One region of the Algoriphagus sp. SE2 genome, then DNA from elsewhere that is predicted to be linked to it. Evidence: riboswitches for the same ligand, from Rfam matches in the RefSeq annotation. Region 1 holds a riboswitch; each other region holds the start of a gene.
The links. A riboswitch is a leader RNA that binds a small molecule or an ion and turns the genes downstream of it on or off. The one in region 1 is predicted to bind S-adenosylmethionine.
Positions count from the first base shown of each region.

Region 2: linked by a shared signal. The riboswitch ahead of AAGF08_RS07905 (O-acetylhomoserine aminocarboxypropyltransferase/cysteine synthase) and the one ahead of AAGF08_RS09290 (aminotransferase class I/II-fold pyridoxal phosphate-dependent enzyme) in region 1 are both predicted to bind S-adenosylmethionine.
Region 3: linked by a shared signal. The riboswitch ahead of AAGF08_RS10275 (homocysteine S-methyltransferase family protein) and the one ahead of AAGF08_RS09290 (aminotransferase class I/II-fold pyridoxal phosphate-dependent enzyme) in region 1 are both predicted to bind S-adenosylmethionine.

Region 1 is NZ_JBCLWJ010000006.1:87,378-98,077, forward strand. It holds gene AAGF08_RS09265 (M14 metallopeptidase family protein) at 1-1,112, opposite strand, end outside; gene AAGF08_RS09270 (hypothetical protein) at 1,477-1,659, opposite strand; gene AAGF08_RS09275 (ribose-phosphate pyrophosphokinase) at 1,918-2,844, shown strand; gene AAGF08_RS09280 (50S ribosomal protein L25/general stress protein Ctc) at 2,872-3,462, shown strand; gene pth (aminoacyl-tRNA hydrolase) at 3,543-4,103, shown strand; SAM riboswitch class I at 4,162-4,265, shown strand; gene AAGF08_RS09290 (aminotransferase class I/II-fold pyridoxal phosphate-dependent enzyme) at 4,372-5,544, shown strand; gene AAGF08_RS09295 (CBS domain-containing protein) at 5,573-6,034, opposite strand; gene AAGF08_RS09300 (VCBS repeat-containing protein) at 6,156-7,700, opposite strand; gene AAGF08_RS09305 (copper homeostasis protein CutC) at 7,697-8,443, opposite strand; gene AAGF08_RS09310 (N(4)-(beta-N-acetylglucosaminyl)-L-asparaginase) at 8,444-9,421, opposite strand; gene AAGF08_RS09315 (creatininase family protein) at 9,510-10,271, shown strand; gene AAGF08_RS09320 (VCBS repeat-containing protein) at 10,273-10,700, opposite strand, start outside.
Region 2 is NZ_JBCLWJ010000005.1:61,817-72,516, forward strand. It holds gene AAGF08_RS07860 (CoA transferase subunit A) at 1-561, opposite strand, end outside; gene AAGF08_RS07865 (bifunctional riboflavin kinase/FAD synthetase) at 574-1,497, opposite strand; gene truB (tRNA pseudouridine(55) synthase TruB) at 1,513-2,196, opposite strand; gene AAGF08_RS07875 (undecaprenyl-diphosphate phosphatase) at 2,198-2,992, opposite strand; gene AAGF08_RS07880 (DUF3098 domain-containing protein) at 2,995-3,204, opposite strand; gene AAGF08_RS07885 (permease-like cell division protein FtsX) at 3,206-4,096, opposite strand; gene pdeM (ligase-associated DNA damage response endonuclease PdeM) at 4,152-4,811, opposite strand; gene AAGF08_RS07895 (DUF2147 domain-containing protein) at 4,883-5,326, shown strand; gene metX (homoserine O-acetyltransferase) at 5,344-6,396, opposite strand; gene AAGF08_RS07905 (O-acetylhomoserine aminocarboxypropyltransferase/cysteine synthase) at 6,403-7,704, opposite strand; SAM riboswitch class I at 7,893-8,001, opposite strand; gene can (carbonate dehydratase) at 8,097-8,741, opposite strand; gene AAGF08_RS07915 (SulP family inorganic anion transporter) at 8,738-10,279, opposite strand; gene argH (argininosuccinate lyase) at 10,380-10,700, opposite strand, start outside.
Region 3 is NZ_JBCLWJ010000007.1:47,843-58,542, reverse strand. It holds gene AAGF08_RS10310 (hypothetical protein) at 106-801, shown strand; gene AAGF08_RS10305 (CoA pyrophosphatase) at 791-1,426, shown strand; gene AAGF08_RS10300 (DUF819 family protein) at 1,491-2,744, shown strand; gene AAGF08_RS10295 ((2Fe-2S) ferredoxin domain-containing protein) at 2,745-2,987, shown strand; gene AAGF08_RS10290 (YbjQ family protein) at 3,006-3,326, opposite strand; gene AAGF08_RS10285 (PAS domain S-box protein) at 3,557-7,852, shown strand; gene AAGF08_RS10280 (hypothetical protein) at 7,912-9,228, shown strand; SAM riboswitch class I at 9,312-9,410, shown strand; gene AAGF08_RS10275 (homocysteine S-methyltransferase family protein) at 9,472-10,521, shown strand; gene metH (methionine synthase) at 10,544-10,700, shown strand, end outside.

The sequences.
Region 1 (10,700 bases):
CCATGTCGGACGGCATGATTTAATATCGCATAATTCAACGATACAGAATAATCAATTGACCTTCTAAAATGCCAATCCTGTGGTGTAACCGGGTAAGGAGTTCCATTATTAGGTATCAAACGATCTGGTACAAGAGGAACAGTAGAAGGTGTTGGGTTTCCAATTATTTCAGTTAGAATCCCAATAATATTATGATAATATGGAGTAGTTCTAAGGCCTCCATTCCACCAAGTTGAAAAAACAGAGCCATCCAAACGTGTATACCCAGGTTTATCTTCTTGATTCATTCTGTTAATCATTGCTGCACCAACTCCATCGAGACTTGTAATTATGAGCGGATCAAAAACATGATTAAACGGATCACGGTACGGTGGTCCTGCCACAACAGTTCCTGCTGGCCCGGATTGATGATGGTTATAAATGATCTGAGGAATCCATTCAACATATTGCTGAAGCGACATATTAGCTGCTTCGCTCATATTGTTCATGTAAAAATCCCTGTTATTGTCATGACCAACATATTTCTGATATAAAATAGGGATGTTTTGATCTCTATCTTCTGGATTATCTTTTCTCATGTACCAATCAGACATTATTTCCATCCCATCAGGATTGGCGTGAACAAGAAGGATTATTACATTATCCAGAATTTTCAAAGTCTCATCATCTGTTCTAGAAGCTAATTGATAAAGTGTCTCAATTAATTGATGTGGACCTACTACTTCATTTGCATGCAAACCTCCATCAATCCAAACAACAGGTTTACCTTCCACAACTAGTTTTTCAGCTTCTTCTTTAGTGATTTCTGCCCTCGCTAGAGTTTGGGAGATTTCTTTGTACCGATCAAGTTTATCAAAGTTAGCCGGTGCAGTAACTATCATCATAGGATGCGATCTGCCATATTCAGTTTTTCCAATTTCAACCAATTTCACTCGGTCGCTGGCATCAGCAACTTTTTTAAAGTAAGCTTCTGATTGAGAAAATGTAGCTAATTTGTAATCATCCCCAATATCAAACCCAAAATGAGATTTGGGCGAAGGAACAGTTTGAGCAAAAAGTCCAAAAGACCATAGGCTCAACAATAAAATAAAGAGCGTAAAACGTTTTTTCATGTGATATTATTTGGTTGATGGTTATTTCAACTTTTCTAAAATACTATGAAAAAAGAGGTATATGTTTTTGTTATACCTCTTTCTACTTTTTTTTTACAGGATCGGAGTTTTAAATCAATGAATATTGAACATCTTATTTAATTTTAATGAATTCGGAATATTTTGGATCACCCATATCCTGCTTTGGGTAGAATCCGGAATTATTAAACAACCCGGGTTTCAATTCCCAATTAGATAAATCCATTTTCAGAACTCCAATAGGATAAGAAGTATTCACAATTAAAGCTAATTTTCCTTGCTTCCCTTCCAAGTATAGAGACTCTGAAACTCCAAACTTATCCTCAACAATCAGATTAAAACCAACTCAGGAATCTCTCCCATTATTTACAAAATTTTTAGATGTGATAATATCCAAAATAAATTTACCATCAAGTAAATTTTCAAGAGTACTAGAATTAACAATGAATTCAAAACTTGCCAAGCAATCCTGAATACCTTTATCTAATTCAATTTCCGTGTACGCCACATTCCTATCTGCTCTTTTCATCCTCAACGGAGGCTGAGGATACTGAAAAGTTTATTTTTCTTTTCTGAATCCATAAAAAATAATTTCAAGATGAAGAAGGGGTGTTTTTAAGGTTACAAAATAGATAAAAGTAAAAACTGATTTTTTTCATAAGTTTCCTTTAAGAATTCATTACAAACTTATATCCGAATGAATTCTAATTGTTTTAGCCTTCCCATCAAATTTTGCTATTTTTGCCTTTGAACTCTAATACTATCTTCTCCGAATAAACCACCAAATATGTCCGAAGTCAAAATCTTCTCAGGCGGAAACAGCACTGTTTTAGCAGAAAAAATCTCAAAAAACTACGGTAAAAAACTTGGCGAACTTACCATTTCAAAATTTAGTGATGGTGAAATGTCTCCAAGTTTTGATGAGTCTATACGTGGTTGTACTGTTTTTCTGATTCAAAGCACCAATCCACCTAGTGATAATATTTTGGAACTATGCCTAATGATTGACGCAGCCAAGCGAGCAAGTGCTTATAAAGTTTGTGCTGTAATTCCATATTTCGGATATGCTAGACAAGATAGAAAGGATAGGCCAAGAGTTTCCATTGCTGCCAAAGCTATAGCAAACATGATTACTTCAGCTGGTGCAGATAGGATCATGACATGCGACCTACATGCAGGACAAATTCAAGGTTTTTTTGATCTACCTTTGGATCACTTAAATGGATCAGCTATCTTTGTGCCCTATTTGAGCGCACTGAATCTGAATAATATGATTTTCGCGGCACCTGATGTCGGGGGAGTTGCAAGAGCCAGGGCTTACGCAAAGCATTTTGAAGTTGAAATGGTAGTCTGTGACAAGCACAGAAAAAGAGCCAATGAAATTGCTTCCATGCAAGTAATTGGTGATGTAGAGGGAAAAGATGTCATTCTAGTTGATGATTTAGTAGATACAGCGGGGACGTTGTGCAAAGCAGCTCAAATTATCATGGAAAAAGGAGCTACTTCAGTAAGAGCTATTGTAACGCATGGTGTTCTTTCTGGAAATGCTTATGAAAATATTGAAAATTCAGTTTTGCAGGAATTGGTAATTACAGATACTATTCCTTTGAAACAAAAATCTTCAAAAATTAAAGTTTTGACAGTAGCAGATCTATTCGCAAAAGCAATTCATGCGGTAACAGGTCACACTTCTATCAGTTCTTTATTTATTTAAGAACCAATTTTATTAAATATATATCTTATGAAAACACTTGAGATTATAGGGTTTAAAAGAGCAAATCTCGACAGTGCCTCTCTAAATGAAATCAGAGAATCTGGCAATGTACCCTGCGTTGTTTATGGACCAGGTATACCTGAGCAAATCCATTTCTATTCTCCAATCATTTTATTTAGAGAATTGATCTACACTCCTGAAGTACATTTGGTTGAATTGAACATCGAAGGAACAATCGTAAAGGCTGTTTTAAAAGACGCTCAATTTCACCCAGTAAGTGAAATGTTACTTCACGCTGATTTTATGGCTTATACTGAAGATAAGCCTATCAAGTTTGAAATCCCTGTAAAAGTTTCTGGAAGTTCTCCAGGTATTGCAAAAGGTGGAAAACTAGAATTCAAAACAAGAAAACTGAAAGTTAAGGGGTTAGCTTCTCAACTTCCAGATTTCATTGAAGCGGATATTACTAATCTTGATCTAGGTAAATCTTTCAAGGTTTCTGAATTAAAAGCCGAAGGTTTTGATATCCTAACTAGTCCAAACGTTTCTTTGGTTACTATTGGTATCCCAAGAGCGCTTAGAGGAAAGAAGACTGAAGAAGAAGAAGAAGAAGCATAAACTTCAACAAATCAAGATAAAAATCCTGCTCTTTAAACTGAGCAGGATTTTTTATTTTTACCCATTGGACAAATCCCTATATGAAATATCTCATCGTTGGCTTGGGAAATATCGGGCCAGAATACGAACTAACAAGGCATAACATCGGCTTCTTAACCATCGATAGGTTGGCTGATAAAGAATCTCTTTCTTGGAGAAGTGATCGCTTGGCTTTTAAAACTGAGTTTAAATACAAAAGTCGGGCTATTCATTTGATTAAGCCTACCACCTACATGAATCTAAGTGGGAAAGCTATGAATTATTGGATGAAAGAGCTTGACATCCCGAAAGAAAACATATTAGTTTTAGTAGATGATGTGGCTATTCCTTTTGGAAGTTTAAGAATGAAGCCTAAGGGAAGTGCTGCAGGTCATAATGGTCTTAAAAATATAGAAGCGCTTACCGGTGGCCAAAATTATCCAAGATTACGAATGGGAATTGGGGATGATTTTCCAAAAGGAAGGCAAGTAGACTTTGTATTAGGCAGATTCACCCAAGATGAATTTGCGGAATTACCAATAATAATGGACAAAGCAATTGACATGATTTTGGCATTTTGTACTATTGGTATTGAACGAACCATGAATCAATTTAATAATTGAAAGGATTGATTTGGAAATCAACCTTACGGAGGTTTACTTTGTAGCACTTCAGGCAACTGATTTATAAAGAAGAGGCGAGAGAATAGGCTCATTGACCCTCTGGCAACCATCCCGAATCTTGGGAAAGGTGCCAAGTCCTACCCTTAGCGGGAACTATAAATTGGCTTTATTCTTTAAAAACCCCATTTTAGTTCGATTTGACCGCTTTAGGTTTGGCTTTCTCAAACTGATGAGCCTTTTATTAAATTATTAATTCAGGCATTACGCTATGAGCAAGCACTTCGAGACTAATTCTATTCGGATTAATTCTTCAAAATCCAATCAAAAAGAGCATTCATCACCCTTATATCTTACTTCTAGTTTCACTTTTGATTCTGCAGAAGAAGCAAGAGCTATGTTTGCTGATGAAATCCAAGGAAACATCTACTCTAGATACGCCAATCCAAATTCAAGTGAATTAATTGAAAAAATTTGTGCTGCTGAAGGGACTGAATCCGGTATTGCTACAGCTTCAGGAATGGCCGCAATGTTTGGAAGTATCGCTTCTCTTTTACAGCAAGGCGACCATGTTTTAGCTTCTAGATCTCTTTTTGGTTCAACTCACCAGCTATTAACCCGCGTATTTCCTAAATGGGGAATTACATCAACTTATGGTGATATTTCAGATATTGAAAATTGGGAAAAGCTTTTAAAGCCCAATACCAAAATGCTATTCATTGAAACCCCTTCTAACCCAGGCCTTCAGATCATTGACTTAGAATGGGCAGGGAAATTTGCAAAAGCCCATAATCTAATTCTTGTAGTTGACAATTGTTTTGCTACTCCCTATTTACAGCAACCTGCAAAATGGGGAGCGGATATTGTCACGCATAGTGCCACAAAGTATATAGACGGGCAAGGAAGAGTTCTAGGAGGATTGATTCTAGGTAGAGAAGAATTAATGAAAGAGGTCCAATTTTTTACAAGACATACCGGTCCTGCTATTTCTCCTTTCAATGCCTGGATCTTATCAAAAAGTATGGAAACTTTAGGGGTAAGAATGGATAGACATTGTGAGAATGCTTTAAAAGTAGCAAGCTATTTTGAGGGAAATGCTGAGTTAGAAAATGTAAATTACCCCTTCTTAAAATCTCATCCTCAATTCCATTTAGCCACAAAACAAATGAAATACGGCGGAGGGATTATTACGCTAACATTAAAAGGGGGGTTAGAGAGAGCACAGAAATTTATTGATCAATTACAAATGATTTCTGTGACAGCTAATCTGGGAGATAGTAGAAGTATTGTCACCCACCCTGCATCCACCACTCATAGTAAATTATCTAGCGAAGAACGCTTAAGGGTAGGAATAAGTGATGGGTTAGTCCGACTATCTATTGGATTGGAACATGTTGATGACATCATTGAAGACATCGAAAAAGCACTTCAACGATCAAAATAAAATAGGTCCCTTTCAGGGACCTTTATTTTTACCAAGTAGTCTGTTGAAGTTTAGGAAATGCCCTGATTATATCACTCAAACTTATTTGCCCTATTAATCGACCATCCTTCATTACCGGGAATCTTCTGATCTTTAGTTCTAAAAATTTTTGTGCAGCATCAAAAAGTGATAATTCCTGACCCAAAGTAATCACGTCTGTGCTCATATGCTCTTTGACTTTACCCGGAAATTTAGGGGTATTGGTATACTTTCCTTTAATTATCTCTTTTAAGCAATCTACCTCAGAAATAATCCCAACTAAGGCACCTGATTCATCAAGAACAGGAGCACCTGATATTTTCCTTTTTGTTAAAACTTCCAAGACCATATCAATTGTATCCTCCGGATTAAAAGTAACCAGATTCGTACTCATATGATCTTTAACTAATATTTGGGAAGCAGGAGATTTTTTGGGCTCCACCATTCTAACTCCTTGGAAACTCTTAACCATAGATAAAATAATTTAAAGGTGAAAGAATAATTTACCGAAAAAATACTATCTATAAAAATAGATAGTAATAAATTAAATTAATTTAGTAGTAAATACTGATAAATTCATGTATTACAAAATATTATTTCTTTTCATTTTTAAAGATTAAAATAGGAGACCAGGGCTTTGTTGGTTTTGAATATAAATCATCAAACTCAAAGGACCCTACTACCAAATCCATATCCCCGTCAAGATCTAAATCACCTTTTGTCATGATTAACCAATGGGAATCATTGGTTGTAAATGGCGTATATGGATTAAAGTCGTGATTTTTTGTTTGTTCAAAATAGAGTAAATTTTGATTTGGCTTTTGTTCTTTATCCGGGAAGAATGATAATACGAATAAATCTTTGTCGCCATCTTGATCAAAATCTTCAACTTCCAAACCACTTGCTCCATACATTGGATAAAACCAAAATTGCTCGAAATTCAAACCTCCTTGATTTTTAAAAATTCGAACACCATGAAAATTCTTAAGAATCTGTGATAAATCGGCATTATCTCCGTTGACCAAGACCAAATCTTTTAAACCGTCCCCATCCATATCCTCGTAAACAAAATCACTTGAGCCGAAAGCAGGTTGAAATCTCAACACTACCTTTTCTTTGAAAATACCATCACCTTGATTTAAGAAGGCAAAAAAACCTTCATTAGCTTGTGTCATCAAAGCTAGAATATCCAAGTCCCCATCAGAATCTAAGTCTTCAATAATTACTTTTCTTGCCCCTGGGGCACTTTTCAAGATGATTTTATTCCAATTTTGGTTTGAAGAAAGATAGAGGCTTAAGTCTCCTACATGGTCACCAAATTCACTGATAACTTTATCCAAAACTCCATCATTATTAAAATCGGCATATTCGATATCAACAGGCCTTTTTAAATCTTTAATATCAGCTGTAGAATTCCACTTATCACCTGATTTTTCAAAACGATTTACAGAGCCAATGGAATCATTTGAAGGATCCATAAGCCCCATGGTCAATAATTCAAATTCATCAGGATTTACCCATCTAATATCAACAGGTGCCGTTTCAGTACCTATTGAGTCTTTAATTTGAAAACCAGATTTGGAGTTTAAAATGAATAAGGATTTAAATCTGTGACCAAGCCATAAATCACCTGTATTTGGATTAATACGAAGCATGGTCACCAAATCTGGTAAAACTTCAGAATAAGATGGCCTAATCAACTCAAATCCCGGAACACCGAGTTTGGCCGTTCTTTTTTCTTCCTGTGGATATGGAGAACTAGGAGAATTATCTAAATAATAGTTAAGTATTTTATCCCAATCCTTTTTCTTAATCAATGGAAATTCAGAATATATTCCTTTTGGAACATCCATATCCACTGGCATCGTCGTACCAATATCTTCGTCCAATAAAAGTCCTAACCTTTTTCTCATATCGGGAAGAACTTTTTCTCCCCATGTTTTTTGATCCAAAATATCAGGCTCAGGTTTTAAATGGCAAGTTGCACAATAAGCATCTGCCAATTGCTCCCCATTAAGCTTCAGATCCGTAGAGGCCAGTTGGTTTAAAGTAGGAGGAGGTTGCTTCCTTTCAGATATTGGGCTACAGGAAAACAATCCCAAAATTAAAATGAGTACTGTGTGGCGAAGAGAAATCATAAAGATTCAATAGCTTCAAGAAACTTAGATACCGATTCTTGATCTACTAACAGGTGCTTTTTAAAAGATTCAGGATCATCTGAAAATGAAACGTTTGGATTTACAAAGTTGTTTTTATTTGGTTTCCAAATTTTGCAAGAAGCATGAATGTCTTTCAAAAATCCTTCGTTCGCTAAAATTGAAACATGCTCAGGCTTAGTTCCACCTCCAGGCATAATTGATATTCTATCTCTTGAAATCTGAATTAAACTCTTCAATAACTCTATGCCTTCAGTCACCGTATTCTTTCCGCCCGAAGTTAGAATTCGTTCAAACCCTAAACCAATTATTTCTTCGAGAGCATCAAAATGATCTGACGCAGCATCAAAGGCACGATGAAAAGTACAAGGTTTCCCTGATGCAGTTCGTATTAGTGTTTCACAGGCAGAAATATTGACAGCTCCATTATAATCCAATACGCCAAAGACAAATCCATCTGCTCCTAAATCACCCAGCAATTCAATATCCCTTTTCATCACCATAAGCTCTTTTTGGGAATAGGCGAAATCCCCTCCTCTTGGTCGAATCATGACGAAAATAGGAATATCCACTTCCGATTTAAGAAACTTCAACATTCCTGTACTGGGCGTTTCTCCCCCTTCTGGGAAGTTGGAACATAACTCCAGTCTATTTACTCCATATTCTGCTGCTTCTAAAGCTGCCTCAACACTATATACGGGTGATTCCAGAACAACCTTATTCATTTAAAAGTGACTTTTAGAATCTATCATAATATTAGAGGATAAGGTGCCTTTTGCGAAATTAAATCCGGGATGTACAGCGTACGCTCCGAACTCTCCTTCTTTACTGATCGCTAAAAAGCCTGCCTGAAGGTCATTGATATTGTCATTTTTTGAAATTAGTCTTTTTACAGCTTCTTCACATGCCTCTTGAGGTGTCCTGCCTTGTCTCATCAATTCAACAATCAAAAAGCTACCACATATTTTTATGATAGACTCTCCCAAGCCAGTTGCAGTAGCAGCACCTACTCCATTATCAACAAAAAGTCCCGCTCCTATTATCGGGCTATCTCCTACTCTTCCATGCATTTTATAGGCCAAACCACTTGTGGTACAACTTCCAGCAAGATTTCCATCCTTATCTATTCCAATCATACCTATCGTATCGTGGTTCTCTATATTAATAATTGGTTTATACTTGCTTGTTATTTTCCATTTCTCATAGGCAGCTTTCGCATTTGGGCTTAACTCCTCCTTTTCTAAAGGAAATCCTTCTGCTATTGCTAATTGTCTGGCCCCTTCTCCTACTATCATTACATGTGGAGTTTTTTCCATTACAACCCTAGCTAATGAAATAGGATGTTTAATCTGTCTTACGAATGCAACAGACCCACATGCCCCATCTCCAGTCATAATAGATGCATCCAAGGTTGTGATGCCTTCTCTATCTGGTAACCCCTGTAGTCCGACAGAAAGGTTACTTAAATCTAATTCAGTATCCATGACACCTGTTTCCATTGCATCCAGAATACTTCCTGTTTCTTTTAATTTCGAAATCGCTGCCGCATTTGCTGGCAAACCATGGTTCCAAGTGGATAAAATCAGAGGCTTTTCACCAATTATTGAATCTTTTGGTGAATTTTTGAATGCATTAGCTAAACTGGGTACAAATAAAGCAGAACCTAAAAGTGACTTCTTTATAAACTTTCTTCTTTCAGACATAAAACTTAATTTCGGATGAGGCCTGAAATTATTAAAATTGCCTCTAAAAAAACTAATCTTCTGTTAATTCATTCATAAACCCATCAAAATGAGACCATATATATTAAAAGAAGCAAGTTGGAAAAACCTAAAAACAGATCGATTTGAATTAGCAATCCTACCTTGGGGAGCAACTGAGGCACATAACTACCATATGCCTTATGGAACTGATGTTTATGAAGCTGATGCCGTTGCTGAAGAAAGCGGAAGAAAAGCTTGGGAAAAAGGAGCAAATATAATTGTACTTCCTACGATTCCATTTGGAGTGAATACAGGCCAATCTGATATATACTTGGATATGAATCTAAACCCAAGCACCCAATTAGCTATACTGAGAGATTTAATTGAGGTTTTAAATAGACAAGGATTAAAAAAGCTCTTAATCGTAAATAGTCATGGAGGAAATGACTTTAAAACCATGCTAAGGGAATTAGGACTTTCATTTCCTGAAATGTTATTATTCACTTGTAATTGGTTTCAAGCATTAGATAAGACAAAATATTTCGAAGAAATGGGCGACCATGCTGATGAAATGGAAACTTCCTTGATCATGCATTTGCAGCCCCATTTGGTTTCTCCTTTGGAAGAGGCTGGAGATGGATCCGAAAAGAAATCAGTCATCATAGGTCTAAGAGAAAAATGGGCTTGGGCAGAACGAAAATGGTCTGAAGTGACTGAGGATACCGGCATAGGAAACCCAAAAAAAGCCTCTGCCGAAAAGGGAAAGGCTTATTTTGAGGATGTAACTGATAAAGTTGCAGAGCTAATGATTGAAATCTGCCATGTTCAACCAGGACAGCTCTATAAATAAATCAGTCTTGGGGATCGAGATCAATTTCTTTTACCTGACCTTTATAATCAACTGTTTTTAAACTTTTAACTTCTTTGGAGATTGGGATTTCCCGGCTTGATTGAGAAAGAAACCCAGCTCCAAACGTAGTTTCCACCCGTTGAGTTTTCCCATTACCAAACTCTAAATACACTGCCATTACATCATCCCCTGGCTTGAAAGATCTCTCTTTAGGGTTTTTAGTTTGAAATGCTTTTAATTCATTTCTATTTTGAGATGCAACTAGGATTGAAGAACCTTGAACTGAAGGAATTCTTACTAAAGCTTTTCCATCACCAGGTACCAAAAAGCCACTTTCGGTAACTTTCATAGGTTCGAACTCTCCTTCTCCATTTCCCTTTAGGATTAATCCGATTTGGGCATCTAACTTCCCGATAAAAATTTCATTCC
Region 2 (10,700 bases), on a different contig from region 1:
AATACAAATTTTTCCCGCTGCAGCCATGATAGGATTAAAATTTCTAGCAGTTCCTTTAAAAATAAGGTTTCCGGCTGTGTCACCTTTCCAAGCTTTAACTATTGAAAAATCTGCGATCAATGCTTTCTCAAGCAAATACATCTTACCATTAAATTCACGGGTTTCTTTTCCTTCTGCTACTTCAGTTCCAAATCCTGCAGGTGTATAAAAGGCTGGAATACCTGCACCACCAGCTCTGATCCTTTCTGCCAAAGTTCCTTGAGGAACTAAATCAACTTCAAGCTCGCCTTGAAGCAATTGCCTTTCAAACTCTGCATTTTCCCCAACATAACTTGAAATCATTTTCTTCACCATTCGCTTCTTCAACAATAAACCTATTCCAAAATCATCCACGCCAGCATTATTTGACACGATGGTTAATTCGTTAATTTCACGTTGAAGTAGCGCAGAAATGCAATTCTCCGGAATTCCGGATAAACCAAAACCACCCATCATTAGCATCGCTCCAGACGGAATATCTGCCACTGCTTCTTTGACATCCTTAACCGTTTTGTTAATCATAATATTTTGGGTTTATAATAATGATTTGGCCTTCTTTTGATCTAAAGCCAATTGTTTCTTTAACTCTTCAAGGTTATCAAACTTTTTCTCTTTCCTAAGGAATTCCTTTAAATAAATCGTGATTTGCTTATCATATAAATCACCTTGAAAATCAAATAAGTGAGCTTCTACAGTTTTCTTTGTACCACCAACTGTTGGCCTATTACCAATATTCAACATTGCCTTAAACAAAGAACCATTTACCAGAGCTTCTACTGCATAAACTCCGTCCATAGGGATAAGTTTATAGTCATTTGGAATATGAATATTGGCAGTTGGGAAGCCAATAGATCTTCCAATTTGCTGACCCTTTATCACAAGACCATTTAATTCGTAAGGCCTCCCTAGGTAATTTGTGGCGGTTGTTACCTCTCCAGTTTCTAGGGCTCTCCTAATTTTAGTACTGGAAACGCCAATTTCATCTACATCTTGTCTTGAAATTTCTTCCAATTCAAAGCCAAACTCTGAATGATGTTGCTGTAAGTATTCAAAACTTCCTTCTCTGTTTTTACCAAAACGATGGTCATACCCAATGATCAGTCTTTTCGTTTTAATTTTTTCTACCAAAACCTTCTCTATAAATTCCCGAGAACTTAATTGAGAAAATTCCTTGGTAAAAGGAATTGTGATCAAATGATCAATCCCGAATGAGCGTAAGAGCTTTGTTTTTTCTTCAAAAGTACTGAGTAATCGAAGTTTGTGCTCATCAGGGTAGAGAACAAGTCTTGGATGGGGCCAAAAAGTAATCAGTAATGTTTCCCCTTCTATTTCTCTGGCAATTTCTCTGATTCTGTACAAAATCTTTTGATGCCCCAAATGAACTCCGTCAAAAGTCCCGCTAGTAACAACAGGGTTTGGAATTGATGGAATATCACTTAAGCCTTCGTAGATTTTCATCTTTGTTTTTTTCTTTTATTGAGGTTGATGCCTCTCCTTAATTTCTTCTATCAAAGGGAGTAACTCACGAGATTCTTGTAGTTTGAATTCACCAATTCTTGTTCTGCACAAAGCACTCATATATGCCCCAACTTTTAATTTCTCTCCTAGGTCCCGGGCTAGACTTCTGATGTAGGTTCCTTTTGAGCAGGAAATACGAAAATCAATTTCATTTTCCTCAAATCTTGTAATTTCAAATTCCCTCACGTGAACTGGCCTTGGATCCATTTTCACATCTATTCCTTTTCTGGCAGATTCATAAACTCTTTTTCCGTCAACTTTAATTGCTGAATGCATGGGAGGAATTTGAAGAATATCTCCTGTCAGTTCAGCTACTGCGGATTCGATATCAGATAAGGTGAGATGTGAAGGATCTGCAACTGGGATTACAGGCTTCTCTAAATCAAAAGATTCGGTTGTGGCACCAAGAATAAATGTTCCGGTATATTCTTTTTCTTTGCCCATAAAACCTTCGATTTGCTTGGTCATTTTTCCAGCGCAAATAATTAAAAGGCCAGTTGCCAAGGGATCTAAAGTCCCAGCATGTCCAACTTTTTTAATTTTAAGTGCATTCCTGACTTTTTTCACCACATCAAATGAAGTCCATTCAAGAGGTTTATTAATCAAAAATACTTCTCCATAAGGTTTCTGCTCCTGCATTCTACAAATATAAGCCTGAAAAAATTGCAACAATTCCTACCACAAGACAATAGATTGAAAAATAGCTTAGTTTACTTCTTCTCACCAATTGCACCATCCAAGTACATGCTATCACACCCGAAATAAATGCCGCAATAAATCCAGCTGTTAAATATCCTATTCCCTGAGTTTCCATAGAAATAGCTCCATCTAAAAGATCTTTTGCAATCTTTCCTAAAATCAAAGGAACAACCATTAAAAAGGAAAATCTAGCTGCTTTGGATTTATCAACTCCTAATATTACTGAAGCCGATATTGTTGCTCCAGATCTTGAAATTCCAGGAAGAATAGCTATTGCTTGAGCAATCCCTATTAAAAATGATTTGAAAAATGTGACAGGCTTATTGGTAGTTTTAGCTTTATCGGCGAGAAAAAGGAGGATGGCAGTTAAAATCAACATATATCCTACAAATACCACACTTCCTCCGAATAGGGATTCTAATTGCTTTTCAAAAAATAATCCTACAATCCCGGCTGGAATCATGGAAATAAAGATTTTTACTGCAAATTGAGTCTCTTCATTCCATTTATTTTTGAATATCCCTGTAAGAATTTCAACGATATCTTTTCTATAAACCAAAGCGGTGCTCAAAGCTGTAGCGAAATGAACAACGACAGTAAACATTAGCCCTTCTGCTGGCATTTTAGATTCTCCTAAAATTGCTTTTCCTAACTCCAAATGACCACTTGACGACACAGGTAAAAACTCAGTCAACCCTTGAATGATTCCAAGGATTATAGCATCGATAATTTCCATTCCTAGTTTTTCTCTGTTTTAGCGAAGATGGCGTAAAACTCAAAAATAAAACCTGAAAGTGTAATAATAGGGCCAAGGGTTAATCCAAGGAAACCATTTCCATGAGGCTCCTTATCCAATCCAATTATTATAAATCCCACAACGATCAGAGCAAAACCTATGGCCATGAGCTGATAATTTTTTTTAGAGAAAGGGAAATGTGATTTGCTCATGTTAATATAATTCGTCCAAAGACATGTTTAAATACTTATTTACTGCTCTTAAGGTACTCAAAGCCGATAAAACTCCTCCAACGCCAACTAATATGGCAAAAAGAATCATCAACATTTCTTCGTTGTGAAGAAGGCCAAATCCTTCAATATTTGCTTGAGTATATTTCACTAAACCATATAAAGTCAGAGATGCAATACCCCCGGCAAGCATTCCAAAAAACCAAGCTCTTGTTAAAAACGGTTTTCTAATAAAGGCTCTAGTGGCACCAACTAATTGCATGGATCTGATCAAAAATCGCTGTGAAAACAAGGCCAAACGGATGGTATTATTAATCAACATAATTACTGTAATGATGAGGATTAAAATAAACCCACCCAAAACTAAGCTGACTTTTAACAAATTTTTATTGATTGAGTCAACCAAATCAGTCATGTAAGAAACTTCAAAAACCCCATCAATCGCTTGAATTTCTGCTACAATTGCATCCAATTGTTCGGAAGTTTGAAATTCTTCAGCAATAGTTATTACGAAACTATCCCGAAGTGGATTATCATCAAGGAATTTTGTGAAGTCTTCACCGGTACTTTCAATAAAAGTGGCTGCAGCTTCCTCATCAGAGATGAATTTTAGACCTATAGTGTCACTTTTACTAAGGATAAATGGACGACTTTGCAGATTTTCTTTGATCTCTGAAATTTCACTTTCCTCTAAATTTTTATCCAGAAAAATCTGAACCTCAATATTTTCTCGGATCATGCTGGTTAATGATTTCGCTTGAATCAGAATCACTCCAAATAACCCAACGATGAAAAGGGAAAGTGTAGTACTAAATAAAACACTTCCGAATTTGAAGTGACCTAGTATTTTTTTCTTTCGAGGTTGGTTCGCCATAAAATAAAATTTCTGGTCAAAAATAATCAGTGCATAACTTATAACCAATCTAAAATCAGGAAAGGATTGGAATCACCTTTTCTTTTGTGATTCCGTAAACCTGATCTTTTGAACTTGGCTGTATTAATGCCAAGCCTGTAAACCTTCCAAATGCGGGAAGAATTAATTGATTTGGTCGGTAAAAGAAACAGGAAAGCCTGACTGATTGTCTAGCTTTTCCCACAAGTCTTATGCCTGGATGGATATGTCCGCATAAATTTATTTTGCCATCTCTAATTTCTTCTAAAGGCTCGTGAGATAAAATAAGGTTTTCTATTTCCAAAGGTTCTTTGAAAACGCTAAAAGTAGATAGATCATAGGTTGAAGAGGGTAGGATGTCATGGTTTCCTAAAACCAGGTTAAAATTGATATTCGGAAACCCTCTTAAAAAATGATTCAGCGTATTCCATTGATTATTCAAGTCACTGTGAAATAAATCTCCTAGGAAGTAAACATTTTTAGGATCATAAGTAGTTAATAAACTATAAAGAATATTTAAATCCTCCTGATGAATTGGTTCGGGGATTGGGATTCCTGATTTTCTGAAATGTGCGGCTTTACCAAAATGTAAATCTGCTATAAAGATTGAATTAATTTCAGGTACCCAAACAGCTTTTTCTTTTAATAGAATCAGAGTAAGTTCCTCAAATTTAATCTGTTGAGATGCTAAAATCATGTATTATCTTTATAAATTATTTAATTAAATCTAAAGCTATATTGAAATAGATCATTACTAAAGAGGTTTTTATGAAAAATTGTCATTTTGCTTCGCTTCTAATTTGTATTCTTTTTTTGAATCCCTTTGATATACAAGCACAATCAGACTCACTTATTTTGGGTACTTGGCTTAATACAGAGAAGACTGCTCAAATTGAAATTATGAATGCAGGCGATCAATACTTAGGTAAAATTATTTGGTTAGATAACCCTAACAAAGATGGTACCCCTGTACTTGATAAAGCAAACGAAAATGAAGAATTAAGAAATAGGCCTGTTATGGGTTTAACCATTCTAGAGGGATTAAAATATGATGATGGAATCTGGAAGGGTGGTAAAATATACGATCCCAATTCAGGGAAAACCTATTCATGCGAGCTAAAACTTAAAGGACAGGAGAAGTTAGAGGTGAAGGGGTATTTAGGATTCTCCTGGATTGGTAAAACAGTGGAATGGACTAAAGTAAATAAGTAATGTGGTAATCTCCCTCTTTACTTATTTTCTAAATAAAATGATTTCAAGAAATATGAGAGTTGCTCAAACTCAATTAAAAAAGCATCATGCCCTGCAGTTGAATTAATTTCTTTGAAAGTTCCTTTTTGAGCATGTTCACATATAAACCGTGACTCCTCAGAAAGAAATAATAAGTCTGAATTAACTCCAATAGCTAATACCTTTGCGGTAATTTCACTTAAGGCCTTTTTCACTCCTCCTCTTTTTCTACCTAGATCATGACTGTCCATAGTTTTACTTAAGGTCCAGTAAGATAAAGCATTAAATCTTTTAGAAATTTTATTTCCCTGATATCTTATATAGGATGCAGCTCTAAATCCATCTAATTTTTCCTCAAAATCTAACTGCTTCTTTTGAAAATCATCTGGATGACGATAACTAAGCATTGCTATAGCTCTAGCTGCTTCTAACCCTTTTTTTCCAGCATCTATTGTTTTTTTACCCCAAGAATTATCCGCCTCAATTGCCATTCTTTGAGCTTCATTTATTCCAATAACCCAAGGACTCGTTTTTGCTGTTGACGCAAGTATCACAGCATTTGTAAGTTTTTTCCCTAAGGTATAAGCCCACTCTAAGCTAACTTGACCTCCTAGGGAGCCTCCAATAAGTGTATGAATTTGTTCAATTTTTAGATATTCCCTAAGCCTTTCCAAACTTGCTGCTAAGTCTCTTGTAGTTAGTTCAGGGAAATCATAATAGTATGATTGCTCCGAGTTAGGAATAGTACTCAAAGGGCTGGTTGAACCATAACAAGATCCAAGAAGATTTGCACAAATAATAAAATAGTAGGATGGGTCATAGAATTTATCTTCCCCTATTAACCCACTCCACCATTCCGAAGCATTTGAATCTCCAGTCAAAGCATGAATGACCCAGATTACATTCGATTTCTTCTCATTTAATTGCCCATAGGTCGTATATGTTAAATCAAACTCTGAAAGAATCTCACCTGATTCTAATTCTAATGGGGTACTCGAATGAAACAATTCCTGAGACATGGTAATCGTTGCGAATTGACTTTTTAAATTCATTAACACTTATATTTTTTCAAAAGCTTGCTGCAAATCAGCTTTGATATCATCAATATGTTCTATCCCAACGGAAATTCGCAATAGAGTAGGAGTCACACCTGCAGCCAATTGCTCTTCATCCGAAAGTTGCTGATGGGTTGTAGCCGATGGTTGGATTATCAAAGTCTTAGCATCACCTACATTAGCTAGGTGAGAAATCAACTCCAAACTGTTAATAAATTTAGAAGCTTCTTCTTTATCACCTTTCACTTCAAAGCTTAAAACACCTCCAAAACCATTTCTTAGATATTTCTTTGCTAAAGTATGGTAAGGAGAAGATGAAAGTCCCGGGTAATTTACTTTCTGTACTTTTGGATGGTTTTCCAACCAAGTTGCAACTGCAAGAGCATTGTCAACTGTTCTTTGAACTCTCAAGGAAAGCGTCTCTAAACCTTGTAGGAGTAAAAAAGAATTAAATGGTGAAATAGCTGGACCAAAATCTCTAAGCCCTTCGACTCTAGCTCTGATTGCAAAAGCAATGTTTGGAAGACCTAAAGGATTATTCTCACCAAATACTTCCCAAAAATTTAAACCATGATATCCTTCTGAAGGCTCTGAAAACTGAGGATATTTTCCATTTCCCCAGTTGAAATTCCCCGCATCAATGATAATGCCTCCTATAGAAGTTCCGTGCCCACCTATCCACTTTGTAGCTGAAGAGGTGACAATATTTGCACCATGTGCAATGGGCTGAAATAAATACCCACCTGCTCCAAATGTATTATCTACAACCAAGGGAATATCATATTTTTTTGCTAACGCAGAAATAGACTCAAAATCAGGAATATTGAATTCGGGATTTCCTATAGTCTCCAGGTAAATTGCTTTGGTTTTATCATCAATTAAACTTTCAAAAGATGCCGCATCATTTCCCTTTGCAAATCTTGCATCAATCCCGATTCTCTTGAAAGCGACTTTAAATTGATTATAAGTACCTCCATATAAGAAAGAGGTAGAAACAAAATTATCTCCTTCACCAAGAATATTATTCAAAGCTAAAAATTGTGCAGCTTGTCCTGAAGCTGTTGCCACGGCAGCAACACCTCCTTCAAGAGCGGCCATTCTTTTTTCGAAAACGTCCGTCGTCGGATTCATAATTCGGGTATATATGTTACCAAATTCTTTTAATCCAAAGAGGTTTGCACCGTGCTCGGCACTGTTGAAAACATAAGAAGTGGTCTGATAAATGGGAACTGCTCTCGAGTTTGTAGTAGAATCAGGTTCCTGTCCAGCATGAAGCTGAAGTGTTTCAAATTTTAAAGTAGACATAGATTTGAGAGTTTATTGTTAAAATTTAGAGTATACGATTTTATACAAAATGATAAGGCTTGTTTAAGTATAAAAGGGCTTATCATTTTTTGACTGCTAATTGGTATGGCAGTTGGAAAAAGAGTAAGTGTAAACTGAAAAGGTCTTGAGGGAAAAAGAGAAGAAAATCCGCTGTACATATTGTAAAGAATTTATAGTTCCAATTGAGACCATCTCAATTGGCAGGAATTGGCACCTTGGATTTTCCAGGTTGCCAGAGGGTCATTGAGCCTGTCTCTCGCCTCTTCTTTATAAATCCTTACACTAAAAAAAGAGAAGGATTACACAAATAAATAGACCGTAATTGGATTTTCAAAATGAATTATCAATTTCAGATGATTATTCTGAAATGATTATCCCAATTGATCTTTATCATACCTGAAAATGGGATTGATATTTTCAAAATCAGGTTCAATTTTAACTAACTCAGAAACTAATCCATTATTTAATCCATATACCCAACCATAAACGTGAGGTGCTTTTCTTTGATTCCAAGATTTTTGAATAATGGAGGTTTTAATTAAATCTTGACATTGTTCAATGACATTATACTCAACTAATTTATTTGCTTTTTCAGAAGGGTTCTCGATGGCATCAATTTCATCTTTATACATTTTATAGACCTCTTTTATATTACGAAGCCATTTATTGATCAATCCCAAATTATTATTGGTGAGTGCTGCAGCTACTCCTCCGCATCCATAATGACCACAAACAATAATATGCTCAACCTTTAAGACTTCTACTGCATATTGTAGCACACTTAACATATTAAGATCTGTGTGCACCACCATGTTTGCTATATTTCTATGTACAAAAATTTCACCTGGTTCAGTACCTGTGATCTGATTTGCAGGAACTCGGCTATCTGAACAGCCAATCCATAAAAACTTAGGTTTTTGCTGTTGAGCCAATCTTTGAAAAAATGTATTATCTGTTTCATTCATTTCTTCAGACCAGGCCTTATTCTGCAGCAGAAGTTTTTCGTAAGGTTTCATAGTGAATTTGTCAATTTATAACGGAATCCTTCCGTCGTTACTTCAATATTTTTATCAAAAGAGGTCAAGATAAAATCATTCAAAACCTCTTGAATGTCATGATCTATAAATCTTGCTTTTTCCGCATTTATTACCACCTGAGCCCCATATGGGATTTTTTCCAATTCTTTCATTAAAGGAGCTTTATTTAAAAAACTAACGTCTTTTTGAAGTTGTACCAAATAATTTCCATTATGCTCCGTAATCCTGATTGATTTTTGAAAGTTAGTTTTAATCACAAAGAATAATCCAAATGCCATGCCTATTCCTATTCCAATCAATAAATCAGTTAATAGAATCGCCAATACAGTCACAATAAATGGTATGAATTGATCTTTGCCTTGCTTATAAATTGAAATGAAAATAGTTGGTTTGGCTAGTTTATAACCTACAAAAAACAGAATCGCTGCTAGGCAGCTGAGTGGTATTTTACTTAATATCCCAGGTATAGCCAAGATTAAAACAATCAGTAAAATTCCATGTAAAATAGCCGAAAGTTTTGTTTTGGCACCACTGGTAATATTTGCAGAGCTTCTTACTATTACGGCCGTCACTGGCAACCCACCAATTAAACCAGAAACAGTATTACCAATTCCTTGGGCAACTAATTCCCTTGAGTTAGGTGTAATCCTTTTTTGAGGATCCATCTTATCTGCAGCGTCTATTGAAAGCAGTGTTTCTATTGATGCGATCACTGCAATTGTTACAGCTATGATCCAGAAAGCACTATCTGAAATTAAAGAAAAATCAGGGAAGGTTATTAAATTACTTAATTCCCCAAAATTGTTTACAGATGGAAGCATTACTAAATGTTCTCTGTCCAAATACCAGTCAGGTTTCCAATATTGATAAGTTTCGTTAATTAAAATTCCTGATAATACTGCCCAAAGTGCTCCAGGAACAACACCCAAAATTCTGTGATTTGTGATTTTGGGTCGTTCAAAAAATATAATTATCGCCAATGCTACTAAAACAATTAAAATAGCTCCCGGGCTATTAAACTCTATCGCATACCAGATTTCTGTAAAAGTATTATGATTATCAGACTGTAAAAATGTCTCATCACCCATAGTATCTTTATCATATCCTAATGCATGAGGGATCTGCTTCAATATTAATATCAAACCTATGGCGGTGAGCATTCCTTTAATTACAGCATGCGGGAAATAATATCCTAAAACCCCAGCTTTCATTATTCCCAAAACAAGTTGTATCAATCCTGCTACAACCAAGCTAGCTAGGAACAATTCAAAAGTCCCTAAGGAAGAAATAGAATCCAAAACAACTACTGTGAGTCCTGCTGCAGGACCGCTGACACTTACATGAGATCCTGAAAAAGCACCCACGACGATTCCACCAACAATTCCTGCAATCAATCCAGACATAGGAGGGGCACCACTTGCGATTGCAATCCCAAGACATAGCGGAAGTGCTACTAAAAATACCACCAAACTTGACTTAAGATCATATTTGATGTTCTTACCAAATAGGCTTTCCATGAAAGAATATTAAAATTATATAAATGCGTTTAAAATAAACACTTGTGTAAATTATAATTTTTCGACTAGACTATTACAAATTTTCCAGTATCATTCAAGACTAGCTTAATAGTTTTAAAAATGCGGCATCAATTTCTTCAAAGTTGAATCCCTTAACAGCTTTTTTCATTTTTTGAGAAATCTCTGGTAATCCAAGATTTCCGATACTTCCTTCGTGTGAGTGAGAAATTTTGTTTTGGTCTGGTGAAAAATTATTTGCTTCAATACCCATCCCAACTTGCTTATATGCGTCTCTGAATGGAATTCCTTTCAACACTAGTTCATTAACCACTTCCACTGAAAAGACATGTTTGAAAAATGGGTCCTGCAGAATTCCTTTTTTGACTTTTATGGATTTCAGCATAAATGTGCACATACTTAA
Region 3 (10,700 bases), on a different contig from region 1:
ATAGGTTTAATAGGTTTGAGAGCAGGAAAAGGCCAGGATTTTATCCAGGCCTTTTTTGTTTTTTAATAACTCTAGATTAGTTTCAACTTCTCCTATTAATGTTACATGAAAGTTACCATTTCAATTAGACTTCAAATTTCCGTTTTACTGACATGTGCAGGATTATTTTATTCTTGTGATTCTTCAGAGCCAGAGACAGAAAATACTGAATCTATTCTGTCAGTCGATGAAGAAGAGTCTAGAAAATTGAGAAGTTTTCTCGAAGTTGGTTTGCTTAAGGAACCTGATTGGAAAGAACATTGGGCGGAAGAAATTGATGGATTTGAAGGGTCGGATTTTTTATTAATTCAAACTGATACTATTGATCCTATGGAAATGCCGGAAAAAAATCCAATTCTTCCTGACGATCCACTTTTTCCATACCAAATTCCTCATCCGGAAGGAAACGGTACAATGGACATATATAGCTATAAAGTTGAAGCTCAAGACGGGATAGAAGCTCCTTTTCTTAATCCGGATTCAGAGGTTATTTGGTATCGTGAGGATGGGATGAAAGAGCGACTTTTGTTTATGGGGCCTTCCGGTATGTTTGAAGAAGGATTGTGGATAAACAGCAATACTTTTGTTGTTTTTGGTTATTTCCAAGAAGAAGCAGGATTTAGACCAATGGCATGGGTGATAGAATTAGATGGACATAAAGTTCACAGATTTCAGTCACCTAAGGTCGCTCCTGATTATGAGACAGAATCTTATATAAATCAAAAAATTAAAAAAGTAGATTTGAGTTCTAATGGAGTTTGATGATTTTATAAGGATCATTAAAAATGGTTTGGAAATTCCTTTGCCTGGGATTGAAGCACATATTAACATGTCTCCCAAGCCGATTAATAAAAAAAGATTTGATCCAAAAAGACCTGAAAACCATAGAAAAGGTGCTGTTCTATTATTGTTTTATCCGGATCAAGAAGAAGTGTTTTTTCCTTTGATAAAAAGGCCTGAATACGATGGAGTTCACAGTGGTCAAATTGCCTTGCCTGGAGGAAAAATGGAGCTGGAAGATCCAGATTTAATTTATACTGCCTTGAGAGAAGCTTCTGAAGAAGTTGGAATAAATCCTGAAGAGGTTGAGATTTTGGGTAAAATGACTGATTTATATATTGCACCAAGCAATTTTTTAGTTACCCCTGTTTTGGGTTTTACTAATTCAAAGCCTGATTTTATTCCAGAGGAAAAGGAGGTAGAAAGAATTATTCAAACTACCATTCGAAATTTGTCTTCTCCAGACATTTTAAAACAAAAAACATTAGAGATTAGCGAGTCGTTCAGGCTTGATACACCTTATTTTGATATTGAAAAAGAGGTAGTTTGGGGAGCAACCGCCATGATATTAGGTGAATTCCTCCGAATAATGGAAAATGGAAAGTAGCTGAACTTTTTATTTTCTGGTAATAATTATTGGTATTATAGTAATTCACGCCTTATTTCGAACCATGGAAGAAAACACCCCCTTTTTTACAAATGATGCTATTGTCTTTGGCATCCTGATGGCAATCTTAGCCTTTGTCTTTGCTACATCGGCAAGTACAAATACTTTTTGGAGAAAATTCTATGGGATCGTCCCCACTGTTCTTCTATGCTACTTTATACCTGCGTTGTTTAATTCATTTGGATGGATCTCTGGCGAAACTTCTGGGATTTATCAAGTGGCAAGCAGGTATTTACTTCCCGCTTCACTTGTCTTGTTTACCATAAGTATTGATCTGAAAAGTATTTTAAAGCTTGGTCCAAAAGCTTTGAGCATGTTTTTGGCTGGTACCTTTGGGATTATGATTGGTGGACCTCTGGCATTAGCTACTGTAGGTTTTATTCAACCAGAATTATTGGGAGGGAGCGGGCCAGACGAAATTTGGAGGGGGTTGGCTACTATAGCTGGATCTTGGATTGGTGGAGGTGCAAATCAAACTGCAATGCTTGAAGTTTTTGGAGCCAGTCCTTCGCTTTTCAGTCAAATGATTGCTGTGGATGTTTTGGTGGCTAATTTATGGATGGCAGTTTTACTGTATTGGGCAGGAAAACCAGAAGTGATTGACAAAAAATTCAAAGCAAATAGTTCTGCTATTTATGAATTGCGGGATAAGATTGAAAAGTTTAGAGCTGGTATTATGAAAATCCCAACTCTTTCTGACACCATGGTAGTTCTAGGTGTCGGGTTTGGGATAACCGGGTTTTCTCATTGGGTTGCAGATGGTATGGCACCTTGGATTGGAGAGAATTATCCTCAATTAAGCCAGTATTCTTTAGATTCTGCTTTTTTCTGGATTGTGGTTGTTTCCACCACTTTGGGTTTATTACTTTCATTTACTAAAGCAAGAAATCTCGAAGGTTCTGGAGCATCAAGAGTAGGAAGCGTTTTATTATATGTTCTTGTTGCTTCGATCGGCATGCAAATGGATCTTGGAGCTGTATTAGATTCACCAATTTTGTTTTTAATAGGAATCTTATGGATGTTCTTCCATATTCTTGTCATGTTAATTGTAGCTTTTATAATTAAGGCACCGTTCTTTTATGTGGCAGTTGGATCACAGGCTAATGTAGGAGGTGCGGCGTCTGCTCCCATAGTAGCTTCAGCATTTGATCCATCTTTAGCACCTGTTGGAGTATTGTTAGCTGTTCTTGGATATGCTGCTGGTACCTATGGGGCTTACCTTTGTGGATTAATGATGCAGGCTGTATCAGGGGGGTAAATGGAATCTAAAAGAAAACTCATATTTGTTTGTGGAGGATCCGATTGTATAAAATCAGGATCGAAAACGCTTCGTAAAAAAATTAGGGAAGAGATAAAATCAAAAGAACTGAGAGGACAGTGCAAACTGATTAAGACGAAATGTATGGATTACTGCAAATCAGCTCCTGTAGTGATAATTGGAGAGTTTGTTTGTAAAAAGGCAACTATTGAAAATGTATTACATCAAATAAAAAAGTCCTGAATTTTCAGGACTTTAGATTTATAGTTTGGAAGTTTTAACTGCTGTCCCACTGACTGTGACCATCAGCATACCATCCCTGATTGTTTCGTAGTCTAAATCAATTCCGACTATCGCATTCGCTCCAAAAACTCTAGCCTGCATCTCCATTTCAGACATGGCCGTGGCTTTTGCTTCTCGTAGGACTTGCTCATACGATGATGATCTTCCGCCTACTATATCGGTAATACTTGCAAAAAAGTCTTTGAATACGTTTGCACCGATAATTGTTTCGCCAGAAACAACTCCCAAATATTCTTCTATTTGATAACCTTCAAGGCTTGGTGTGGTTGAAATAATCATAAGTTAGTTTTATTTTTAAAATTGATCTCGTTCATTTTAACACGAGAAAATTGAAAATAGGGTTTGTTAATTTCTTGATTCTCCCGAAAACAGAATTTCTGCTTAGAGAATATTTAGAGATAATTAAATAATGGAAAGGCCTATTGGAAAGTTAGTTTACTTTTAGCCATATTATGAATCATTTAATAACTTTAATGAAATGACTTTAGAATAACTAAAGTGATTAAGGTATGACAATGTTCCAACAATTTGATATTTCGGATTTTTTCGACCAAATGAGCGAACCGCTATTTATGATCGATTCTGAAGAAATAATTTTTTTCAATGCTTATTTTAAATCAAACTTTAATTTTCTTGAAGAAGACTGGAGGAAATTCATTCAATATCCTGATGTAATTAAAGAGATAGCGCAATATTTTCAGGGTAAAGAATTAGAGCCTTTTACATTTTTTAAATCGCTGCAATCGAAGTCATCCGAATATGTTTTGTTTGAGTGGAGCTTTGTTCCGCTACCTTCAAGCTATCAGGATCGATTTTTAATTTTAAAAGGGGTTCGAACAAAGTTCTATACTGAATCTATGCTTCGTAATCCTAAAGCTGAAGCTTTGGAAAGTGAATCTTTTAATCTTCGATATTTAGAAAGTATCCTGAATAACACCCATGATTTGATTTCAATTTTGGATGTTGAAGGGAATTATAAATTTATTGGCCCAAACGTAGGTAATAAATTAGGATTTAAGGTTGAAGACATAATCGGTAAAAATTTTAAACAGTTTATTGACGCTGGAATAATAGAATTAGTCAAAGGTAGCTTTGAAAGTGTATTCGAATCGGAGGATGAGGTAAATATTGATTTCTGGGTTCATAGAGAGGGTGGTAAGAAAATATACATTGAAAGCTATGCTAAAAATCTACGAAATCATCCCTATATCAAAGGAATTCTATTTAGCGCAAGAGATATAACAGAATATATCCAATCGGATTTTTCTCTTCAAAAACGATTAGAATTTGAAAATATAATTAATAAAATTTCTCACCATCTTATTAATGAGAATTTAAAAGATTTAAATAAGAATTTTACAGATGTCCTTACTATTCTAAGTACTTCACTAAATGCAAATTGCTCTAAGGTTATACTTCGAAATCTGGAAAATAAGAAGTTTGAGATTTTAACGGAATGGCAAAACCCAAAGGGAGAGAATACTCAAACTCTTGATCTTACCGATTTGGATGGTATTATCGAAAAAATACCTAGTTCCCCAAATTTCGGAAAAGTTAAATTGATTAAATCATCCAAAGAAAAATCAATTATACTGATCCCAATGATTTCTTCTCTTCGATTGAAAGGTGTTTTGTTGGTTGAGCTCGAGGATGAAGATATAATTTCTGATGAAAGTGAACTTCAAATTTTAAGGCAACTGGGGGATATTTTGTTTGCTGCATATCAGGGCGGTCAAATGCTTCAAAGAATCGAGAGAAATGAGAATTTACTTGCAACCACCGAATTATTAGCAAGGTCAGGATCTTGGAGATATAGCCCAACTAGGAATAGTTTTCATTTTTCAGGAGGGTTGGCACGAATGTTCGGTTTAGGGGATAAACCAACTTATGCGAGGTTTTCAACATTAATTTATAACATCCAGAAGGCATATCGAAAAAGCTTTATTAAAAACTTACGAGAGACTATTGAGTTACGAAGTCCTACATCGGGAGAATTTAGAATGCTTTCACCAGAAAAAAGTGATGTAATTGTAAGTTATGAAATTGATGCTAGACATCATTTCTTTAATCAAAGTGTAGAAGTTTTCGGGTTTTGTACTGACATCACAGAAAAAAGAGCATCCGAAGAGTACCTGTTATTACAATCTCAAATTTTGACGCAGGTTAACGATCCTATTGTAGTTACTGGACTTGATTTAAATCTCATTTATGTCAACGAGGCTGCGAAAAAGCTATGTGGAGCCCGAGAAAATGAACCATTAATCGGGAGCTTATACAACTATTTTGAATTTTATGACTCTGATAGAAGTCTTGAAAATTTTATTTCTATCCAAGGTGATTCATCAGTTTGGAAAAAGGAGATTTACATTAAAATTGGCGATAAAGAAAAAGAACCTTTTGAGTTATCTGTTCAAACAATTCTTTCTGAAAAAAATGAAAAAATCGGTTTTTCCTTCGTGCTAAGAAATCTTTCCGAAAAGTACGAAACCGAGAAACTGGCAAATAGGGCTAAAATAATTGTAGAAAATAGTCCCACAATTTTATTTCGGGTAGATCCGAATAATGATTTTCGAATAGTATACATCTCAGAAAATATTAATCGATTCGGATATAATTCAAAAGAGTTAATTGATTCAAAGAAATCAATTCTAGATTTATTATATCCTGAAGATGCCAGGAGAATAAGAGAAAAAGCTTATACCACAAAAACAAGTAAAGGCATAAAGTCATTTTCTGGATCTTATAGATTGCAGAAATCAGATGGCCAATACATTTGGGTAGAAGATCAAACCCGAGAAGTGTTAGATGAAACTGGTAAGATTTATCTTCATGAAGGAATTCTCCAAGATATTAACGACAGGAAGAACCTTGAGAGGATTAGTGAAGAAAGGGATAGACAGTATAGACTCTTAGCTTCAAATATTCCTGGTACCAATATTTTTCTTTTGGATAAAGAGCGTAAATATATCGTTGCTGAAGGGACTAATTTTGACCATTGGGGTATCACGCGTGAAGATTTTGAGGGAAAGTTTTTATGGGAAATTCACCTGACACCCTATGAAGAAGTAAGTGCTCTACTAGATCGAGTTTATTATGATAGGGAAATTATTGAATCAGAGTTTCCGATAAAGGGAAGATATTATTCAAGAACATTTAGACCGATCATAATAAAAGGTCAGGTTGAGTTTGTACTTAGTATCATTAGGGATATTACTGATGAACACCAAGCAAAAATCGATCTTATTCAATCTGAAGAAAAATACAGGACTTTAGTGGAAGAGTCTACCGAAATTATTTTTTCATTGACTGAGACGTTTGTACTGAGGTATGTCTCTCCAAACGTTTATCAGTACCTTGGTTATAAAACAGAGGATGTAATAGGAAGGAGTATTTTTGACTTTTTAAATCCAGATGATATGGGTGAATTTCAAAAAATGTTGGATTCTACAGATAATTTCCTTGCTCAAAATCAGTTTTTGGAATTTAGATTACTTCATAAAAATGGAGAGTATAAAGTTTTTAATTCCAATGGAAAATTGATTCAGGATAAAAACAGTGAGTCAAAATATTATACTGGAATCGCTCGTGATATTTCAAGATTAAAAGAGGCTCAAAGGGAATTGCTTAAAGCAAAAGAAAATGCGGAACAAGCATCTTTGATCAAGTCCCAATTCCTTTCAATTATGAGTCACGAAATCAGGACTCCTATGAATGCAGTTATTGGGCTTTCCCATTTGCTTGTCGAAGGTAACCCAAGACCTGATCAATTAGAAAATTTAAAAACCCTTCAGTTTTCAGCAGAGAATTTAATGGCTCTGATCAATGATATTTTGGATTTCAGCAAAATAGACTCTGGAAAGGTTGAGCTGGAATTGGTTCCTTTTGATTTGCAAAATGTGATCTCAAGAATTGTTCACTCTCACAGTTTTCATGCGAATGAAAAGCTGATTAAAATAAAGTTCAGCATAGACCCGAAGATACCAAGTCAAGTTATTGGAGACCCTGTTAGACTTGGTCAAATAATTAATAATCTAATATCTAATGCTATCAAATTCACTGAAAATGGATATGTAAAAATTGATTTGAAAGAGCTAGTTCGAGAATCAGATAGTACTCTAATAGAGTTTGCTGTGGAGGATACTGGGATCGGGATTCCGGCTGACAAAATTGAGACTATTTTTGAAGCGTTTACCCAGGCATCAACTTCTACCACAAGAAAGTATGGAGGTACGGGATTGGGATTAGCGATTGTAAAAAGGCTTGTTGCCCTTTTTGGTGGTGAAATTTCCGTAAGTTCAGAGGAGGGTAAAGGCAGTATTTTTAAATTTTCAGCGAGATTTAAAATTGATGAGTTCTCTAAAACCAAGTCGAAAGATGTTTCAATCAGTACTGTTAAATCCTTGACCAATGCTTCAATATTAGTTGCAGAAGATAATTATGTCAACCAGATTCTTATTCAAAAATTCCTTAATAAATGGAATGTTGGGAATTTGGTTATTGCCTCGGATGGGAAACAGGCTTTAAAGGAATTTGATAAAGGAGATTTTAATTTGGTTTTATTAGACCTTCAAATGCCAGTTTTGGATGGTTTTTCTACTGCAAAGGCTATTCGTTGTCATTCGAATAAAGAAAAAAGAAACGTCCCAATATTAGCTTTAACTGCTACCTCTTTAAATGAAGTGAAAAATGAGATGACCGACATCGGGTTTAATGATTTCATCCCAAAACCCTTTAATCCTGATGTGCTCTACGGAAAATTAATTCAGCAACTAAATAGAAAAGATAATCCAGAAAATTCTATTTAGCATTAATTTTGCCTATAAAAGAACAAGACCAGAGTGTCGACTTCAAACAGAGTAACTTCATGCCCCTTTTTTCGCGTCTTTTTCTCTTTATTCTGATTACAGGTCTTTCCTGTAAGGTTTCTGCTCAGAGTATTGTTACCAAACGATCTTCTTTTTATGTAATGGCAGGAACTTCAGGAGCAAAACTAAGACAGTTTGATCAATTGTTGGAGGATAGAGGATTGACAGGCCTCAGAAATAAATATCATACGGTAGGTTTAGGCTATCAAGCTAGATACAATGACTTTGTCATTGGTATGGAGCTTTATCATAACCGGGGTATGAAAAGTGAATTTGATGACTTTAAGATCAATTATAGAACCTCGAGGGCTCTATTAAATATTGGGTATGCTTTTATTGAGGAGTCAAAGTTTCAATTAATTCATTATATGTCTATTGGGGCAGGTTTTTTGAATTTTCAAATGTTACCTCAAAACTCAAGTCAAAACTTAGAGGAGTTTTTATCTAATCCTTCACAGGGATTCATTTTGAGGAAGCAAGATATTCAAAAAGGGAGCCAGTACTACGGTAATTTTTTAACAGAAACGGGCTTCCAATTAAGTTATGATTTTGACTTACCGGGAAGGGAAGAAGCACTTGAAGTATTATTGAAGTTGGGATACGCTTTTAGTCCGTTTGAAGGGAAATGGAACTTGAATGAGCTTTCTTTTGAAAATGCCCAAAGCGGAGCATTTATCAGGGTTGGGGCAGGTTTGACTTTACCGGATAGAAATTTCTTTTATAAAGATGCGAGTATAGGTTTTTACTTGTTGAATGGAATACATTTTACCAGTCCGAATGGTTTTAATGAAAAGTTAGAGAGTGCAGGCCTAAATCCTTTTGATGGTTCTCCTTCAAATTTGGGATTAAGAATTCTTGGAGAAAGTGGAGATCTACTTTATGGTGCTGATGTTTTTAATCTAGCTATGAGCGGAGAGGCAAATAACCTTCGAAATCATTCATTAAATAGTTTAAGGGTTTATGGAAACCTAGGGATGAAAATCATTCAATTTAAAAATATTGCCATCGGTGGATTGGCTGGTTTAGGATATGGAAATATACGGTATACACTCACTCAAAAAGGAAAGCCTAATTTCCCAGAATTATTTGAGCAAAGAGCTTTTGATGGTTATTTAAAAAATAGTGGGCTAATGGCTAAACCTGAGATTTTTGTAGAGTATGGAATTCCCATCGGGCAAAGGAATCTTTTTGATCTTGTATTAAATACTTCTTTTGGATATGAATTACCTCTAGCCAATTATAAACTTGGAGATTATAGTATGTCTTCATACATGTCAGCACCGTATTTGAGTTTTGGAGTTGGGGTAAGACCTTAATATTTTGTAATAATATTGGGAAACTGGTCATCAAAATTGATCAAGTAGCCTGTTTTATTAGCAAAATGATATTACCTTTGGTCAGCTTATCGAGAAAGACTGAGGGAAGGGCCCTACGACGTCTTAGCAACCTGTCATCAAGGTGCTAATTCCCATTCCGAAATTGCGGAAATAGATGAGCGGAAGAGTCCTGGTACTTTTTTCCGTGTTTTGCTCGATTAGCTTTTTGAAGAATAAACTAAAATGCAAAACAGAACCGAACTATTACTTCAGCAAATTTCTAAAAGGATTTTAATTTTGGATGGTGCCATGGGTACAATGATCCAACGTTATTCTCTTGTAGAAGAAGATTTTAGAACTCCTGAATTAAAGAACCATCCTAAATCGCTAAAGGGTAATAATGATTTATTATCTCTTAGCCGTCCAGATGTCATTAAAGCAATACATGCTGATTATATGACGGCTGGAGCCGATATTATTGAAACCAATACGTTTTCAGGAACTTCAATTGCGCAGGAAGATTACGGGTTGGCCCATTTGGCTTATTCAATCAATTTCCAGTCAGCAAAAATAGCCCGTGAAATTGCAGATGAATTTTCTGTCAAAAATCCTGATAAACCAAGATTTGTGGCTGGCGCAATAGGTCCAACTAACAGAACAGCATCACTTTCTCCTGATGTCAATGACCCTGGTTATAGAGCAATTACTTTTGATCAATTGGCCACGGCCTATGCTGAGCAAGTGAGAGGATTGCTGGATGGAGGCTCTGATATTTTATTGGTAGAAACTATCTTTGATACACTGAATGCGAAAGCCGCCCTTTATGCTATTCAGGATGTTTTTGAGGAGCGTGGACTTCCTTTGGATCCAAGAGAAGGGGGAATTCCAATCATGGTTTCGGGAACGATTACGGATGCCTCGGGAAGAACACTTTCTGGTCAAACGACCGAGGCATTTCTAATTTCTATTTCTCATGTCCCGCTTCTTTCGGTAGGTTTAAATTGTGCTTTAGGAGCTAAGGAATTAAGACCATATTTAAAAGTTTTAGCTAAAAAATCTCCTTTTTATGTAAGTGCATACCCGAACGCCGGACTTCCCAACGAGTTTGGTACTTATGATCAGGGAGCTGATGAAATGGCAAATCAGATAAAAGACTTTTTAAAAGAAGGATTGCTAAATATTCTTGGAGGATGCTGTGGGACGACACCAGAACATATTGCTGCTTTGGCGCAATTATCTGATGGCTACAAGCCAAGAAAAATAGAAGAAGAAATAGAAGAAACATTAGACTGAGGTGAAGGGTACTAAACAATACATGAAATTATCTGGACTAGAACCTTTGGTTTTAACTCCGGAAATCAATTTTGTAAACATCGGAGAGAGAACCAATGTAACCGGCTCAAAGAGATTTGCAAGATTAATACTTAATGGGCAATACGACGAGGCCCTTGAAGTTGCTCTTGATCAAGTAA